4 regions of the Companilactobacillus allii genome follow, and region 1 is predicted to be linked to each of the others. Evidence: predicted binding sites of a transcription regulator. Region 1 holds the regulator's gene; each other region holds the start of a gene.
What was found. The regulator NrdR, encoded in region 1, represses ribonucleotide reductase genes. The targets are predictions, from matches to a motif close to ACACNATATATNGTGT.

Region 1 (4,680 bases):
GGACATATCCCTTAGACAATTCGTTGGGATGCACCTTATGATTGTAGAATTCATAAATACTAGCCGCACTAACCTCAATTGCTTCAGGATTGATTTTGTCTTTATTTTTATTTATAAAATCTTGTACATCTTTATCATTAAAAGCTTGTTCCATCAATTGACTGTACTTTTTATCTGAATCTCTGGATTTTAAAAACTCAGATATACTGTTTCCCAATTTTTCCATAGCTAGTTGTCCTTACTTCTCATTTTTCTGAGTCTTTCCTGTAGTTCATCTTGTTTCTTTTTAGCATCGTCACTTTCAGATGACTTAGATACTACCTTACTCCAATCAGTTCCCTGTTCAACACGACGACTACTTTTATTATTGTAACGGCGTTTTGGATTACGTGGTTTCGTTTGAAAGTCGTGTAATCTTTGCAAAGCTTGTTCAGGAGTATCAACATGATTTTGTTGCCAATCGTTAGCTACAGTTTCCATCAAAGCAACCGTCAAAGTTGGTGAATTTTTCAAAATATAGTCAACCATTATATTCAATACAGATGGTGACAAATAAGTCTTCATGGCCATATCACGTAAAGCGCGTGATTCAGCAGCACCAGTAAATCCACCACTTTTTTGTTTCTCTGCAGCTAAAAAGTCGGCTGGTGCAAGAGATTTAGCTTGTTGCACTAATAAATTATCTGCACGATTCAAATTATTGTTGGATTCATCTAGATTGGATTGATCTGATTCTTTAACTTCTGTATTTTTAACAGAGATATTAGCATTACGGGCAAATCTATCCTGTACTGATTTCTTTAATCTTATCGGATCAATTTTGTGATTTACAATATCACTGGTTTGACCTATCACATCACTTAATGCAATTTCATCTATTCCATAAAACGCATGTAAATCAATTACTAGCTGTTGATTTTCAAGCAGATTTTCTCTACTGATTTTAGCAATTTGCTCAATTCTATCACCAATAAGATTCCAATCTAATTCAGGAATCGCAGTCTGTTTGATTTCAGGTTGTTTTTTATCTTTGATTTTATCAAATTCATTTTGAGCATCGTTCACAGCAGATGGAGTATTGATCAAGTCTTCATTGCCTAATTGGAATACCTCTAGAAAATCCTTACTGGTCTCTTTTGCATCATTCAAAATTTCATTAGATTGGAAATATTTTTTTACTAATTTTTTATAACTTTTATCACCAATTTGTTCATACAAAAAAATACTCATTAAATCATCCTTGAAGAATTCACGGGGAGATAACGGCTCATAAAGCTGATAAATATAATATTCTCCAATATTATCCTTTTTTTGATAAGTGCGAATCAAACCGAGTGCTTCAGCTTTAATCCGTTCACTATAAAAAGTCTGTAAATCAATATCTAATAAACTAAGTAACTCGTTATGACCTTGACGATCACTAATCAATTCCTTGTTAGGAATCTTTTCCCACAATAACAAATAAATACTGAATGCCCTCGTTCCAAGTAATGGCAAATAAAGATCCGTCAATACATGACGTTCATAATCGTTTATTTGTCCATGTGGAAGACACCAGTATCCTGTTAATGGAGTGAATTTTGCCGAATCATAATTAAACTCTTTGGCCAACTTAACACTTCCTAATTCTTCTTATCTGATTTATTTTCATTGCCATCATTGGCCATCATTTCCTGAACTTCTTTCATGAATCCATTCATATCTTTGAATTCACGATAAACACTAGCAAAGCGAATATAAGTAACATCATCAACGTCAGCAAGTATCTTCATTACATATTCACCAATCGTCTGTGATCCAACCTCATTTTCACCAGTAGCTCGAATTTGATTTTCGACCTTATCAACAATACCATTCATTTGATCAATCGTAACTGGTCTTTTTTCAGCAGCACGTACTAATCCACGTAACAACTTTTCACGACTAAATTCTTCACGATTACCATTCTTCTTAATTACCAATAACGGAGATTTTTCAATTCTCTCAAAAGTTGTGAATCTTGTTCCGCAATACTCGCACTCTCGCCTACGTCTTATTGCACGTCCCTCATCACTTGGACGACTATCAACAACTTTTGATGAATCATGATGACAATGTGGACAAATCATATCATCAGCCTCTTTTCTATATCATAATTTTTTGAGTAAATCATCTATTTCTTTATTTAAAAAGTCTAAATCTTTAGAATTATCAATTACAAAATCAGCAAGTTGCCTTTTTTTGTCCATTGACATTTGTGAATCGATTCTTTGAATAGCATCTTCATTATTAATCTTATCACGTTGTTTCAATCTCTTCAGTTGAATATCCATAGGTACATAAATACTAATAACTCCTGAAAAGTATTCTTGGTACTTGGATTCAAATAACAATTGAATTTCAAATATGGTTATTTTTTTATCGTTTGATTTACGAACTTCTTCTATTGTATGTAGAATTTGCTCACGAATCAATGGTCCAGTTATATTTGTTAGTCTTTTAAGTTGTGATTTTCCTGAGAAAACAATTGAGCCTAATTTTTTTCTATCCAAAGTTTTGTCCGGTAATAAAATATCATCACCAAATTCAGCGACTATTTGAGACAAACCGATTGTTCCTGGTTTTACAACATCCCTTGCCACTTGATCAGCGTCGTAAACAACGCATCCCTTTTCCTTTAGTAACTTGAGCACAGTGGATTTACCGGCAGCAATTCCACCCGTCAATCCATATATTCTACTCATTTAACTACCTGACAATGTGGGCAAAAGTGCGTACCGCGACCACCAACTTTGATTTTTTCAATGTTATTACCACATCTTGAACAAGGTGTACCCTCTTTACCATAAACATGGAGAAAGTCTTGCATATGACCAGCATGTCCTGTTGAATCCAAGTATGATCTAACAGTTGATCCACCTTCAGCAATTCCCATCTTCATCTCTTCATTAGAATACTTCAAAATATTTTTAATATCTTCATCACTTAGATGGTTTGCCTTAGTTTCAGGGTGAATCAATGCATTCCATAATACTTCATCAACGTAAATATTACCCAATCCACTCATAACTGACTGATCTAGTAAGACAGTTTTTATATCTCTTCTATGTCTCAGTATTCGTGATTTTAAATTGTCAAAAGTAAATTCAGTAGATAACGGCTCCGGCCCTAATTTGGCGATTGATCTGTTATCAATTAGATCAGACGTTCTCCATAACTGCATTCTTCCAAATTTTCGAACATCATTATAAATCAGCTTTTGACCATTATCCAAAGTAAATATTGCATGTGAATGTTTATCTATCATGCTTGGATCACTCGATACACGATATTTACCTTCCATTCGAAGATGACTAATGATTGTAAATCCATTATCTAAATGAATCAATAAAAATTTAGCACGACGTCCAATATCTTCGATAACGCTACCAGTTACCATATCAATAAATTGTGATACATCACCTGTAATTAGATTTTGATACCTTATCTCCACATTTGTGATTTTTCGACCTTGGATTTGAGACATCAATCCACGTCTAACTATTTCTACTTCTGGCATCTCAGGCATATTTTCACCCACTTCATTCAAATTTTACTAATTTATTTAGCTTCATACCAACTCTTGCCGTGTGCAAATCCAACTTTTAATGGAACATCCATTTTTACGGCAGAATCCATAACACTTGGAACTATTTTTTCTAACAATGGGATTTCTGATTTTGGTGCCTCAAAAATCATTTCATCATGAACTTGCAATAACAAATTAGCTTGCAGGTTCTCATCTTTAATTCTCTTTTGCATATTAATCATGGCAACTTTAATAATATCAGCAGCACTACCTTGAATCGGTGTGTTCATTGCTGTACGTTGCGCAAAGTTTCTAATATTAAAATTCTTCGAATGAATATCTGGCAAATATCTACGACGATGCATGATTGTTTCAACATAGCCATTTTCACGTGCAAATTTAACAATATCTTCCATATACTTCTTAACACCTGGATATTGTTCAAAATATGAATCAATGAATTGTGCAGCTTCTTTACGAGTTATACCGATATTTTGTGACAAGCCATAATCACTAATTCCATACACAATACCAAAATTAGTTGCCTTAGCCTTACGTCTCATATCTGGAGTAACTTCATCTGTGCTATCTAACCCAAAAATTCTCATTGCTGTATGGGCGTGGATATCATAGTCTTCCTTAAATGCTTCTTGCATATTCTCGTCTCCAGAAATATGTGCCAGGACACGTAACTCAACTTGAGAATAATCAGCAGAAAACATCTCCCAATCATCGTCTTGTGGTACAAAGGCTCGCCTTATCTGGCGACCTTCCTCGACTCTAATCGGTATATTTTGTAGATTTGGTTCAATAGATGACAATCTACCTGTTTGAGTTAAAGTCTGTTGATAAATTGTATGAATTCGATTATCAGGTTGAATAAACTTTTGTAAACCAACAGCATATGTAGAATTTATCTTAGAAATATGACGATAATCTAATACCTTTTGAACTACTGCAGATTTATCTTTTAATTTCTCAAGTACATCAACAGCAGTTGAATAACCTGTTTTAGTCTTTTTAATAACTGGAAGCTTCAAATCTTCAAACAAGACAACGCCTAATTGCTTAGGTGAATTTATATTGAATTCTTGACCTGCTTCGGTATAAATTTGTTGTTCAATATCGTCCAG
Region 2 (4,680 bases), 150 kb from region 1:
ACGATGTGAAAATACTAGAGGAGTCTCATTTGATGCATGATTAACGCTTGTTTCAATTGATGTTTTGTTCTTGGCCTTTACTGAGGCGGAAACTTTTGTAGTTCCAACACCTAATAGAATGGCTGTTAGTATTGCTACAATAGGTAATTTTTTCATATTTAATCCCTTAAATGTTATATAGTTTGAGGTGCTCGGATAGATATTTACCAGTAATACTATCCTTTGATTTACAAATATCTGATGGAGTACCACTGGCTATGATTTTACCACCGTTAATGCCACCTTTGGGGCCAAGATCATTAATATAATCAGCATTAGCTATGATATCTAGGTCATGTTCGATAACAATAACTGTAGCATGATTATTAATTAATTTGTTTAAAACATTGATCAATACTGAAACGTCTCTAGGGTGAAGTCCAACACTAGGTTCATCAAAAACAAACAATTGATTTTTTTGACTATGCTTCATATAAGTGACCAGCTTTAATCTTTGAGCTTCACCACCAGAAAGAGTAGGGGTACTTTCACCTAATTCTAAGTAGCTAAGTCCAATCTCATTAAGAGTATCAAGAGTTCCCTCAATATTAGCTTCATCTTTAAAAAATTCAATAGCCTCAGTTATTGACATATTCAAAATTTCAGCAATATTTTTCCCATGCCAAGTTATCTCTAAAATATCAGGATTATATCTATTGCCATTGCATACTGGACATGTTTCAACAATATCTGGTAGGTATTGAATATCTAGTGTAATTACACCCGTACCACCACAATTTTTACATGCACCTTCTTTATTATTATATGAGAAGTAACTTGGAGTATATTTCTTGTTTTTGGCATCAGGTGTAGATGCGAATAGTTTTCTAACTTTGTCCAGAATCTTTGTATAAGTTGCCACGGTGGATCGAACATTTTTACCAATTGGTGTGGAATCAACGGTTAAGATGTTTTTGATATTATCTTCGTTGAGTTTGGTAACGTATTTTGGCATCGGTTCATTATCGATTTTATCTGTGAGTGCTTTTATTAGACTATCAAAAATCAATGTTGTTTTACCAGATCCAGACATTCCAGTGACAACATTTAAGGATTCTTTACTAAACTTTGCCTTCATATCATGTATATTGAATCTGTCACTAATCTCTATTTCAATTTCACCTTTGCTAAATGGTTTTATAGATTTATGTTGAATTATGTTGGCATTACCAGTTAGATAGGGTTCAATTACAGAATCCTTGTTGTGCTTGATTTCGTCGACTGTTCCTTCTGAAATAACCTTTCCACCACTGGCACCTGAGGAAGGACCGATTTCAATAACATAATCAGCAGCGGCAATGATACTAGTATCATGATCGACAACTATGAGTGAATTACCCAATTTGACTAATTCATGTAGTATTTTGATTAATCCTGTAACGTTTGCGGGGTGTAAACCAACACTTGGTTCATCTAGAACGTACAATACGCCAGTCATTTGATTACGAATAGTTCTAGCAAGTTGAATTCTTTGTAATTCACCGGTGGATAAAGTATTCCCTGCACGAGTTAAATTGAGATAATTTAACCCCAAATCATCAATTGGTTGTAATAATTCTAATAGTTCATTTGTTAGATTCTTACCAATTCTTTGCATATCACTTGGTAACCAATCCATTATTGTAGAACAAAATTTTTGTAGTTGTTCGATACTTAATTGACATACCTCGGCAATGTTTTTACCTACAATTTTATTTGTAAATAATTTGGGATCGAATCTACTGCCTAAACAATTAGGACATTCTTTTTCGTCATAGAACCTGCCTAGTCGTTTAAGCGTATTCTCATTTTTAGTGCTTGATAGACTATGTTGAACTGCATCGATTGCATTTTCATATAGGGCATTAAGTTTGAATGACTTACCAGTTGATGTAGGAATAATTACTTCTCTTTTAACACCTTTTCCTTTTATAACGATATTTTTTTCATCGGTAGTCAATTCTTCAAATGGCACATTGATTCTTACACCCAATTGTTCAGCAAGCTCTATTTGTAGTGATCTACCTGGTAATCTCCATGAGCGAACAGCACCTTGTGCAATGGTCAATGATTTATCAGGAATTATTTTGTCTAATTCAATAGTTTTTAAAAATCCTGTACCTTGGCAAGTTTTACAGGCACCAGTTGAATTGAAGGCAAAATCTTCGGCACCAAATGCCATGAATTTTACATTGCAAACTGGACAAGTCATCATGCCCATATTTTCGTCAGAAGATGGTAGGTCCATAACTTGAGAGATTTTTAAGGTTGGATCTAGGTGATGTCCATTTGGACAAGTTATTGAGGCCAGGCGTGAAAACATCAAACGTAAAATATTTAAACTTTCAGTCATGGTACCAACAGTGGATCTAACTCCCGGCACGACTGGTCGTTGTCTTAGGGCAATTGTTGAAGGAAGATTTTTGATTTGTTGGACATTGGAACGTCCCATTTGTGTGATTCGTCTTCTAGTGTAGGTTGAAAGTGCATTGAGATATTTTCTGGCACCTTCAGAGTAGATAGTATCCATTGCTAATGATGATTTACCAGATCCAGAAACTCCAGTTATTGCAACGAATGAATTAAGAGGAATATCAATATTTAGATTTTTAAGATTGTTCGCATTTGCACCCCTAACTTCAATATTATCTGGGATATAATTCTTGTGTCTAATCGGCATTTTTAAATCCTCCTTTTCCATGTTATTTTAACATTTTAAAAAATATTTTTTATCCAAAAGGGCTGTCATACTAAGTGTTAACTTATGAAACTAATACCATATATGCTATAGCACTATATTTGTATACAATATCTAGTTCGTAAGTGGTATTATATTAAATGTTGATTTTTTACAGATTATTTAATGATTGGTTGGAGGATAATAATGATGATCGTATTAAGCGGCACAATCGGGGCCGGAAAAAGTTCAATGGCAACTATCTTGTCAGAACATCTAGGAACAAAGGCTTTTTATGAGCAAGTAGATGATAATCCAGTATTACCACTATTTTATGCAGATCCTAAGAAGTACGCTTTCCTATTACAAATTTACTTTTTGAACAAGCGTTTTGAATCTATTAAACAAGCAATGGTTGATGACAATAACGTTTTAGATCGTTCAATTTATGAAGATTCACTATTTTTCCATATGAATGCTGATATGGGACGTGCTACGCCACAAGAAGTTAAAGTTTATGACGAGTTATTAGCCAATATGATGCAAGAACTTCCTTATGCTGCCGCTAAAAAAGCTCCAGATTTATTAGTTCATATTGATATTTCATATGATACGATGATTCGACGTATTGAAAAACGTGGACGTGATTATGAGCAACCAGAACAAGATCCAACTTTGGTTGAATATTATCATAATTTACTTGGCAGATATGATGGCTGGTATGATGATTATGACTATAGTCCAAAGATGAAAATCGATGGAGACAAATACGATTTTGTTGAAAATCCAGATGATCTTAAATTAGTTCTAAAACAAATAGATGATGAATTAGCAAAATATAGAATTATCTAAAGTGAAAAATAGAAGCCTGTTGCTTCTATTTTTTTTGCTTAATGAATGAAAATACGTTAGTCTATTTAAGACAGTTTTTCTGGTAACCTGTCTACTAAATAAAAACAGTGGGGGATTTGTTTTATGAACAATTTAAGAATAAAGGACATTACCCAGATTGCAATTATTGCTGCTTTATATGTTGCAGTAACAATAGCACCAGGGCTTTCAGCTTTTGCATATGGTCCAGTACAATTCAGAGTTTCTGAAATTTTGATGCTGTTACCATTTTTAAATCACAAGTACAGTTGGTCATTGATAATAGGTTGTTTCATTGCCAATATTTTCAGTGCATCATTAGGAGCTTATGATTTATTGTTTGGAACATTGGCTACAGCTGTGGCTTGTCTATTGATTACAAGGGTGCCATCAAAAATGTCTATGATCTGGTCAGTACCAATAATCTGTGCAGTTGTTAACGGAATTATTGTTGGTGCAGAATTACATTTAGTATTGAAGATACCATTTTGGATCAACGCTGGATCGGTCGCTATTGGTGAATTAGTGGTGGTAGCAGTGGGTGCCGCAATTTTTTATTTCTTAATGAAGAATCGTAATTTTAGTAAATTAATTGACTAAGAGATGAAAGGGGGAAGTGATTCTCCCTTTTTTTTGTTATAATCATCAATATAAAGATTGTGAGGAGATGTTTTTATGAATATCGGAATTTTTACCGATACATACTTCCCTCAAGTTAGTGGAGTAGCTACATCGATCCAGACATTGAAGAACGATTTGGAGCGAAAAGGAAATTCAGTATATATTTTTACTACTACAGATCCTAATGTTTCGAAAACAACTATTGAACCTAATATCTTCCGTGTGGGAAGTGTGCCGTTCATTTCATTTACTGATAGAAGAATTGCCATCAGGGGGATGTTCCATGCTGTGGAACTTGCTAAGGAATTGAAACTGGATATTATTCACACACAAACGGAGTTCTCATTGGGATTAATGGGTAAATTTGTGGCGAAGCAATTGAAGATACCTTTTGTTCATACTTATCACACAATGTATGAGGATTATTTGCATTATGTATTGAATGGGCATTTACTTAAGCCATATCATGTTAAGCAAATGTCACGTATGTTCTT
Region 3 (4,680 bases), 120 kb from region 1:
AATATGAGATATCCGTTACTAATACTGGGCTTGATCCTATCCATTTTTAATATTACTTATTTTGTGGGTATATTACTTTGTTCATTGTTTGTTGGTTCAGATAATTCAATATTGAATAATTCATTGTATAATGATCCTAAAATTGAATCAGAACGGGCATTTCTGGTTAAATATCAATTATCTGCAGTAGGAAATATCTCGCAACAATTATTTTATATGATCATTGTTTATATAATTGGATATATGTATAACGTAGATGTTTTGAACTTTTTCAATGTTAATGGCAATGTCAATTCTAAATGGCTTTTGATAGTTAGATTAGCAGTTACATTTGGTGTCTTATTATCAGCAACTGCTACGTACCTGGTTACTAGGAATATAAAAGAAGCTCAATCTTAAGATTGGGCTTCTTTTATATTCTCTTTATTATTTAAGGTCATTTTTCCATCCATTATTTGATAAATATTATCGGCAAATTCAGTCAATCGCAGGTCATGTGTAACGATAATCACTGAAATATTATGTTTATGAGCTAAGTCATGGAATATTTTCCCAACTTCCAAAACTCTTTGGCTATCAAGTGCTGCTGTGGGTTCATCAGCTAGCACCATATCTGGTTTCGTATACAACGCTCTGGCAATTGCTACACGTTGATTTTGGCCACCGGATAATTCACCGGGATATTTGTTGATTAATTCATCGATATCCAATTGTTTAAGTAATGATTCGAGTGCCTCTTTATCCAGATTATGATTTTTTTTAACTTTGTCGACTAATTGAAACTGTTCTTTAACAGTAAGATACGGTATTAGATTATATGCTTGTAGAATGAATCCGATGTTATTTAGTCGTAATGAATCACGTTGTTTATTGGATAGAGACTTGATATCCGCGTTCTCTAATTGAACATTCCCACTTGACGGTGTTTGTAGTCCACCCGCAATAGTTAAAAATGTGCTCTTTCCTGATCCTGATGGACCAAGAACTAAGTTGAGTTCACCTTTTTTGGCAGTGAAATTAACGTCTTTTAGTACATGTACACGACTCGAACCTTCACCAAAGTATTTATTTATATTATTTAATTTTAATATTGTCATAATTAACCTCCAATTACACTAACAGGATCTACTTTCAAAATTATTTTAATAGGTATTAAAGAACCTAGTAGTCCAGTGAAAACAAGTCCTAGACTGACTGCTGATAGGATAGGAATATTGAAACTCATCGGTACTGCGGAAGGAATTATTAGTGCGGTTATTGCTGTAAGAGCAATTCCGACCAGTAAGCCGCCAACAACTAAGGTCAATGATTGAGCAATTGTTGCAGAAATAAGTGTCTTATTTGGAATACCTTGTGCACGTAATACCGCATAATTTTGAATTTTTTGAATGGTCAAAATATATAGGAAGACTGCGATTACGATCAAAGAAATGATCATTAAGAAGGCAATCATGAAAGTAAACGTTGAATTCTGTGCCGAGTAACCTGGCAATTCGTCAATAAATTGTTTAGTAGAGTAAGTTTTTAACTGCGAATTATTGGCTTTGTAGTTACTTTTTTTAGAAACAATGGCGCTTGCAATAAGTGTATTATTAACGCTCTTCAGTGTTTTCCAAGTTGTTAAAGTACCGTATACAACAGGGGCAACATTTAATTTGGCATTTTTGACGAATCCTACAATTTCATATTTTGTACTATTTGAGTTGAATTCTAGGTTATCACCAAGTTTGTATCCATCGTTTTTGAATTTTTCATCCACTACGATTTGATTGCTACTTTTGATATTGTGCCCAGAAGTAAGCTTTAAATTTTTTGCAATGAATTGATTAGTGTGAAGTCCGATAAATTGTGCTGATTCTTTGGTTTTACCAGATTTTTTTTGCGACGACTGCAGCTTGTCCGATATATGCGTCGTTTTTAGATATTTTTGTATTCTTTACTTCATTTTTAGTAATTAATGATTGAGTCAAGCTGGTATCAGAATCTTTATCTAATACGACACTTTTTATATTCCAAGATTCGATGGCGTCAGTATTTTCTTGAGCCAATCCCATTGCTAGACTAGTTAGAATAAAGATTAAATAACAGATTAAAACAATCATCCCTATTATTAATCCGTATCTAAACTTTTCCTTTTTTATTTCTTTCATTGATAGAAACATTTAATCATCCTCTTTTGCTAAAACATGTAAAACATTGTCTAATTTTTTTAAAATCATTTCTTGGGACTCAGGATTAATCATGATTTTTTTTAGCGCATCATGAATTAGGACCTGTGTTGCCCAAAAGTATTCGTTTTCAATTATCACTTGATTATTGAAAGTGGAAATAAAAAAGCTCTCATTATAGAGCAGGTGCATCTTAACAATGGCATAGTAACGGCTATTGGTACTTTTGGTAATAAAATTTCTAATTTGTTCAACATAACTATCTGGAGTTAGGCCATCAGTTGTATCAGTTGAAACACTTTGATGTATTTCCTGTAATGCATGATGATAGATGTATTCATATGCATCGTTTAGATCCTTAAAGTATTTATAAAAAGCTCCACGTGCAATTTTACTTTCTTTAACTATTCTCGACACTTTGGCATCGGCCAGGGTGTGATGTGAAAATTCATTTAAAAGAGCATCTAAAATACGTTCTTGCTTGTCCTTATTTAAATTCTTGAATGTATCAGAAGCCATAATTCCTCCTAAAGTGACAAGGTGTCACTTTTAACTTATGTTATTGAGTATATTTACTATTGGATAAAGAGTCAATGGTTTTCACTTAACTTCCGATAAACGAAAATATATAAGATGTTATCGTTATATATATAAATGTAATAAAAATCAAAAAGCCCAAAAATATTTCTTGAATAAAATTCTTGATTTTTTATAAAATATCCGATCCAAATTCATGAAACATTTAGGAAAAATAAATTTATATTAACCAATTGCATACCATATATAGTGTGAAACAAAAACACTGTACTACTAGATATTGATTTAATGGATTTAACCACATATAATTAATCCATTCAATTGAAAAGGGTTGTGTGACTATGTACGAATTAAAAAGCCAAAATATACTGGATACTTTAAAGAGTATTTCAGTATTAAAAAGATCGGGAACCAAGACAGATTTTTATCCATACAAGATTGATTTTGTCTTAAATAAGTTGATTGACGATAAAGAAGTCATTAATAAAATTGAGTATGATTTGGTTTATAAATATCAAGATTCATTTTTGATTGAGACAAGCCAATTACATGATGATCTAATTCTTTTAATGAACAAATACAATTACAAAGCTTCTTCAAAACAGTATCAAGAATATTTTCAACTTGAGCAAAAGAACTTTGAGGATGCTACTAATATTGAAGAGAATATCAATAAACTTTTTGGCAATAACGAAAGAATTGTCCACGAAAATGCTAATAAGGACAGTAATATTTTTAATACACAACGTGACCTTGAAGCTGGGGTAACAAGTAGAGCTTTAGGATTGAAGATGTTACCAGAATTAGTTGCTAAAGCACATTTACGTGGTGATTTACATTGGCATGATCTGGATTATTCTCCAGTTACACCAGAAACTAATTGTTGCTTGATAGATTTTGATGAGATGTTAACTAATGGCTTTAAAATTGGTAATGCCTGGGTGTCTTCACCTAGATCCATTCAAACGGCAACTGCTCAGATGTCTCAAATCATTGCCAATGTAGCTTCTCTTCAATATGGAGGCTGTTCTGCAAACCGTATTGATCAATTACTGGCTCCATACGCACAATTGAATTATGACAAGCATATGAAAGATGCTAAAGAATGGGTCGCAAAAAATAGACGAGAAGAATTCGCAAAGGCTAAAACAAAAAAAGACATTTACGATGCAATGCAAGCCCTAGAGTATGAAATAAATACACTTTATTCTTCACAAGGACAGACACCTTTTACGACTATTAACTTTGGACTGGGAACAAATTGGATCGAGCGAGAAATTCAGAAGTCTATTTTAAAAATTAGAATAAAAGGATTAGGAAAAGAACATCGTACAGCAATTTTTCCTAAACTAACATTCACTATCAAACGTGGATTAAATTTGAATCCACAAGACCCAAACTATGACATCAAAGAGCTTGCCCTTGAATGTTCCACAAAACGTATGTATCCGGACTTATTAATGTATGAAAAAATTAAAGAAATTACTGGTAGTTTCAAGACGCCAATGGGATGTCGTTCATTTTTACAAGGCTGGAAGGATGAGACTGGTAAAGAGGTCAATTCAGGTCGAATGAATCTGGGTGTAGTAACTGTAAACTTGCCTCGTATTGCCTTGGAATCAAATGGTGATATTAATTTGTTTTGGGAAATTTTTGACGAAAAAATGAAACTTTGTAAAACAGCCTTAGAATATCGTGTTGAGCGTACTAAAGAAGCTAAACCCGAAAATGCTCCGTTATTGTATATGTATGGTGCATTTGGTAAAAGATTAAAGGCAGGTGACAGTGTGGATGAGTTATTTAAGAATCAACGTGCCACTGTGTCACTTGGCTATATCGGGCTGTATGAAGTTTGTACTAAATTTTTTGGTGGCAGTTTTGAAGATAATAAGGATGCTCATGAATTTGCACAGAGCATTGTAAAGGCTCTTAGAGACAGATGTAATAAGTGGGCAGAGGAAAGCGGATATCATTA
Region 4 (4,680 bases), 1.0 Mb from region 1:
AATCCCGATGAATTCGATTGATTCTGGTGAACCGTATTCGATATGATTCTTAGCTAGATAAGTATGTAACCCCATAGCACCAAGTCCAACTGAATGACTCATTTTATTACCGTGAGCAACAGTTGGAACAGCAGTAATATTGGATGCATCACTGACGAATGTCAAAGCTCTAAGCATAGAACGAATTGATTTACCAAAGTCAGGACTTTCCATCATATTCAAGATATTAGTTGAGCCAAGGTTACAACTGACATCTGTACCGAGTTTGATGAACTCTTGTGCATCATTTAATTCTGAAGGAATCTGAACTTGTTGAATCTCAGTACATAGATTACTCATGATAACTTTACCGTCGATAGGATTATCACGATTGGCTGTGTCAATGTTTAAGACATAAGGATAGCCGGATTCTTGTTGAAGTTTACTGATCTCATCTTCAAGTTCACGTGCGTTGATCTTGTACTTTTTGATCCGATCATCAGCAACCATATTATCGTATTCTTTAGTGATGTCGATATATGAGAAAGGAACACCGTAAACACGCTCTACTGAATAAGGGCTGAACAAATACATATCGGAATTGTTTTTTACAAGTTCGTAATACTTGTCAGGAACGATTACACCAAGTGAAAGAGTCTTAACACGGACTTTTTCATCAGCGTTTTCTTTTTTAGCTGAAAGAAAATCAATAATATCAGGGTGGAATACGTTTAAGTACACAGCACCAGCACCTTGTCTTTGACCAAGTTGGTTACTGTAACTGAAACTATCCTCAAGTAACTTCATAACTGGTAGAACACCAGATGATGAATTATCAATTCCCTTGATAGGTGAACCAGATTCACGAAGGTTTGATAAAGTAATACCAACACCCCCACCGATCCTTGATAATTGTAAGGCAGAGTTGATCGTACGACCGATGCTGTTCATGTCATCAGTTACTTGTAAAAGAAAACATGATACATACTCACCACGGCGTTTTCTGCCGGCATTAAGAAAAGATGGTGTAGCTGGTTGATAGCGTTGCATGATCATCTCAAATGCTAAAGTAGTTGCTTGGTCTTGGTCACCATTTGCGAATAATAGGGCATTAAAAAGAATACGCATTTCGTAATTCTCCAAGTACAGATCACCATCGTTTGTCTTGATGACATATTGATTAAAGAATTTGTATGCGGCCATGAATGATTGGAATTCAAATTTTTGATCTAATAGTGATTGATAAAGCTTGTCGATGAATTCAAAAGGATACTTATCGATAACTTCTCTTTCGATATAATCATTTTGGATGAGATAGTCAATGTGTGACTTAAATGAATCAAATTTCATAGTATTTGGTTCAACGTTCTCAGCAAAGAAAGCTTTAACAGCTTCTCTATCCTTATTCAATGGAATTTTTCCATCAACTGGAATATTGATTTCGTTATTTAGTTTGAAGTAACTTACTTTAGTTACATCCAGATTATTTAGTCCCAAAGTTATTCACTACTTTCTTGAAGTTTTCTACGTCTTTATTTGTACCGTTAAATTCGAATTCGAATACAACGGGAACATCTAGTCCTTTGGCAATGTCGTTAGCTGTGTGATTGTAAAGGGTGTTGAAGTTACGATTGCCACCACCAGCTAATCCAACACAGTTCTTGGCGTTGTCTTTATACTGCAAGAAATCTACGACAGGGTCCATCATATCATCGTCATATGCCGGAACGATGAGAATAAAAGACCGACCCATTTCGTGGAACGGATCGGCGTCGTTAATTTCATATCCATTTAAACCGGTCTTTGAAACGAAACGTCTGGTTTGACCGGTAATTGAGTAGTAGGCTATTTCAACCATTAGTTAGCTAGTGCTTTCAAGCTATCTGGGCGGAAACCGACGATTGGGTCGCTATTTTCAGGCATAACTACTGGTACGCTTTGAAAACCCTGTTGTTTTAAAATGTCTAGATATTGAGGCTCTTTATTAATATTATGTTCTTCAAAGTTGATGTTGTGTTCTTTGAGATATCTCTTTGTCATTTTGCATTGCATGCAGTTGTTTTTACTATATACGATTATATTGTTCATGTGGTCCACTCCCTCGAAATGTAATTCATTCACTAGTATAAAACATTCAATATACCAATACTAGTAATTGTTCTCATAAAAGTACTATATATGGTATTTTAAATAGATTGGTATACATCATAGTGTGGCTGTATCGACCGTTCCAGCGCTTTTTGTCTAGTGAATAATATTCTGATTTTTATTAAAATTTGATGTTTCGTGGTAAAATTACCGTAATGACTATTATAGGTTTTTCAGGTAAAATTACAAATAAGAAAAAGCAATAAACTAGTAGGGAGAAAATTATGAATTCTTGGAATTTTGTGGGAATTATCGCATGGCTATTAGTGATTGCGCTATTAGTACTTGTGGTATTTAATATTAGAAATCGTCATCTAAAAATATTAGTTGTTCAAAAGAATGGAATAACTTGGAAAACGATCACTGTAGATTTTATCGAGATACTTGTGGTTATTTTTGCAGTTAGTGGGATGCTTTATACAACTTTGTTCTCAAGGGTTGATTTGAAAAATAAAGCTGACATTGAGATGACTTATAAATATGAACCAATGATCGTTCAGACTACTGATGATGGTCAAGGTTATTATGTAAAGATCGATAAGAAAGATAAGCATAGTGATAATGACGTCTATCAATACTGGGTAAATAATTCGACATATTCTGTATCAAGTCGTAATGCAGCAATTTCAGATGCTACATTGCCATTTAACGTTTCAGGGATGAGGATTAGTTGGCCAATGAAGAAGATCACAAAGATGGATGCAAAGTATCAACAAGCTTATGTGATCACTGCACATGCAAAGTATAAGAATAACTTCTCAAATGGCTTAGGATTAAAAGCAGGCAGATTTGCGATGGAGTATCGTGTACTACGTGTGCCAGCTAGATCATTTATTAATGTGGAGAATGTAAAGTAGAGAGTTTCTAAACGCTCAGTTTTCGAGTATAACCTAAAAAGAGTCCTAGTATTCACGCAAGTGAATGCTAGGACTCTTTTAAATTAAACGGAAAAAACTGTGCGTAGAAACAAAATTATATTATAATTTTGTTCTATTCTTTAATTTTCTTAATACTTACAACGATCTTGTTGTTTAATTCTGTTTTATTAGAATCATCTTTAGGATCATTCTTTACGATTTCCATCAAAGCTGAGTGCTCATAGACCTTTTCAACTTTACCTTCAAATGGATAATCCATATCTTCATCCACGTTACACTTGTAAATTTCTCCGACTTTCAAATCTTCTATTTTCATATGTATAAATCTCCTAGGATTTTTTACTTAACAGACTAGTATAATAATATAGTAGAAGAAATAATTCAAATATAGGACACTTTTATGGGAAAAAAAATTATTGTTATAACCGGTGCCAGTGGTACAGGGAAGACTACTATCAGTCAATATTTAAAAGAAAAATATAATATTCCAATTGTAATCACTCATACAACTAGATTGCCACGGGTTGGAGAAGTGGATGGAGTGGATTATCACTTCGAAACGGATGAAACTTTTAAAAAGAACCACTACTTAGAACAAGTGGAATACTCCGGATATCACTATGGCTCGTCTCAGGAAAGTTTGAATGCAATGTGGAAAAATGTTGATGTGGCCAGTATTGTTGTTGATACAGCTGGTGCAATTTCTTATGAGAAGAAGTATGGGGACCTAGCAGTGATCATATTTTTAAAGCTTGATCTTGATACTGTCGCAAATAGATTACGTGATCGTGGGGATGACCCAGATAGAGTACAAAGACGAATAAACAGTGACGAATTTAAACGAGATCTGGTAATTCCGGTAGAATTACGTAACAAATCATATGAAATTGTTAACAAAACCATCGAAAAAACCGAAGAAAAGGTCGATAAAATAGTAAAAAGTATAATTATCAAGTAATTTGATTATTCACAAATAGGCTATCAACGCTGATATAACAGCATTGGTAGCCTTTTAATATTGTGAAGAAAAAAGTGTAACATTCTTATACAATTGCTGTAACAATTCTGCAATATTCAGAGTGTATTATAGTCATCGTTGAGTGATAAGGAAATATAATTTAAGAAAATTTAATAAATAAAAAAAACAATTAACCATTACGGGGGATTTTCATTTTGAATAATAAAGTTAAAAAGAGTCTTATTTCATTTACAGCTGCTGCTTCACTTGCAGTTACAGGTTTAGGCGTTTCAAATGCAACAACAACACATGCTGCTACAACTGTTGCCGCACCAAGTGCTGTAACTACAAGTTCAATGACTTTGCTTTACTCTACACCATCAGCATCAGCTAAGACTGTTGGCCGTGCACTTGCTGCTAACACTTCATGGGCCGTTGGTAAAGCTGTACAAGATGACAGTGGTAATACTTTCTACTATGTTGCTACAAACGAATGGGTTAAAGCATCAGATGTAACTGACTCATCAGCTGTTACTGAAGCTGCTGCAGATACAACAACTACAGATACAACTACAGACAACTCACAATCAAGTGTTGATTCTGTTATCAGTACTGCTAAACAATACTTAGGTACACCATACGTATGGGGTGGTAAGACTCCTTCAGGTTTTGACTGTTCAGGATTTACATCATATGTATTCCAACAAGCAACAGGTA

Region 2: the regulator NrdR is predicted to act here: its motif matches at 2,822-2,837, upstream of BTM29_RS07410 (deoxynucleoside kinase).
Region 3: the regulator NrdR is predicted to act here: its motif matches at 2,943-2,958, upstream of nrdD (anaerobic ribonucleoside-triphosphate reductase).
Region 4: the regulator NrdR is predicted to act here: its motif matches at 2,149-2,164, upstream of nrdH (glutaredoxin-like protein NrdH).

The regions. Positions count from the first base shown of each region.
Region 1 is NZ_CP019323.1:1,681,472-1,686,151, reverse strand. It holds gene dnaI (primosomal protein DnaI) at 1-226, opposite strand, end outside; gene BTM29_RS08205 (DnaD domain protein) at 229-1,611, opposite strand; gene nrdR (transcriptional regulator NrdR) at 1,623-2,108, opposite strand; gene coaE (dephospho-CoA kinase) at 2,130-2,723, opposite strand; gene mutM (DNA-formamidopyrimidine glycosylase) at 2,720-3,559, opposite strand; gene polA (DNA polymerase I) at 3,580-4,680, opposite strand, start outside.
Region 2 is NZ_CP019323.1:1,531,565-1,536,244, forward strand. It holds gene BTM29_RS07400 (glycerophosphodiester phosphodiesterase) at 1-156, opposite strand, end outside; gene BTM29_RS07405 (ATP-binding cassette domain-containing protein) at 167-2,698, opposite strand; gene BTM29_RS07410 (deoxynucleoside kinase) at 2,906-3,547, shown strand; gene BTM29_RS07415 (QueT transporter family protein) at 3,671-4,165, shown strand; gene BTM29_RS07420 (glycosyltransferase family 4 protein) at 4,241-4,680, shown strand, end outside.
Region 3 is NZ_CP019323.1:1,560,591-1,565,270, forward strand. It holds gene BTM29_RS07540 (hypothetical protein) at 1-399, shown strand, start outside; gene BTM29_RS07545 (ABC transporter ATP-binding protein) at 396-1,097, opposite strand; partial or broken gene BTM29_RS07550 (ABC transporter permease) at 1,100-2,162, opposite strand; gene BTM29_RS07555 (TetR/AcrR family transcriptional regulator) at 2,163-2,687, opposite strand; gene nrdD (anaerobic ribonucleoside-triphosphate reductase) at 3,047-4,680, shown strand, end outside.
Region 4 is NZ_CP019323.1:664,875-669,554, forward strand. It holds gene nrdE (class 1b ribonucleoside-diphosphate reductase subunit alpha) at 1-1,476, opposite strand, end outside; gene nrdI (class Ib ribonucleoside-diphosphate reductase assembly flavoprotein NrdI) at 1,463-1,837, opposite strand; gene nrdH (glutaredoxin-like protein NrdH) at 1,837-2,067, opposite strand; gene BTM29_RS03160 (LVIS_2131 family protein) at 2,352-2,984, shown strand; gene BTM29_RS03165 (DUF2187 domain-containing protein) at 3,118-3,321, opposite strand; gene BTM29_RS03170 (guanylate kinase) at 3,406-3,963, shown strand; gene BTM29_RS03175 (C40 family peptidase) at 4,179-4,680, shown strand, end outside.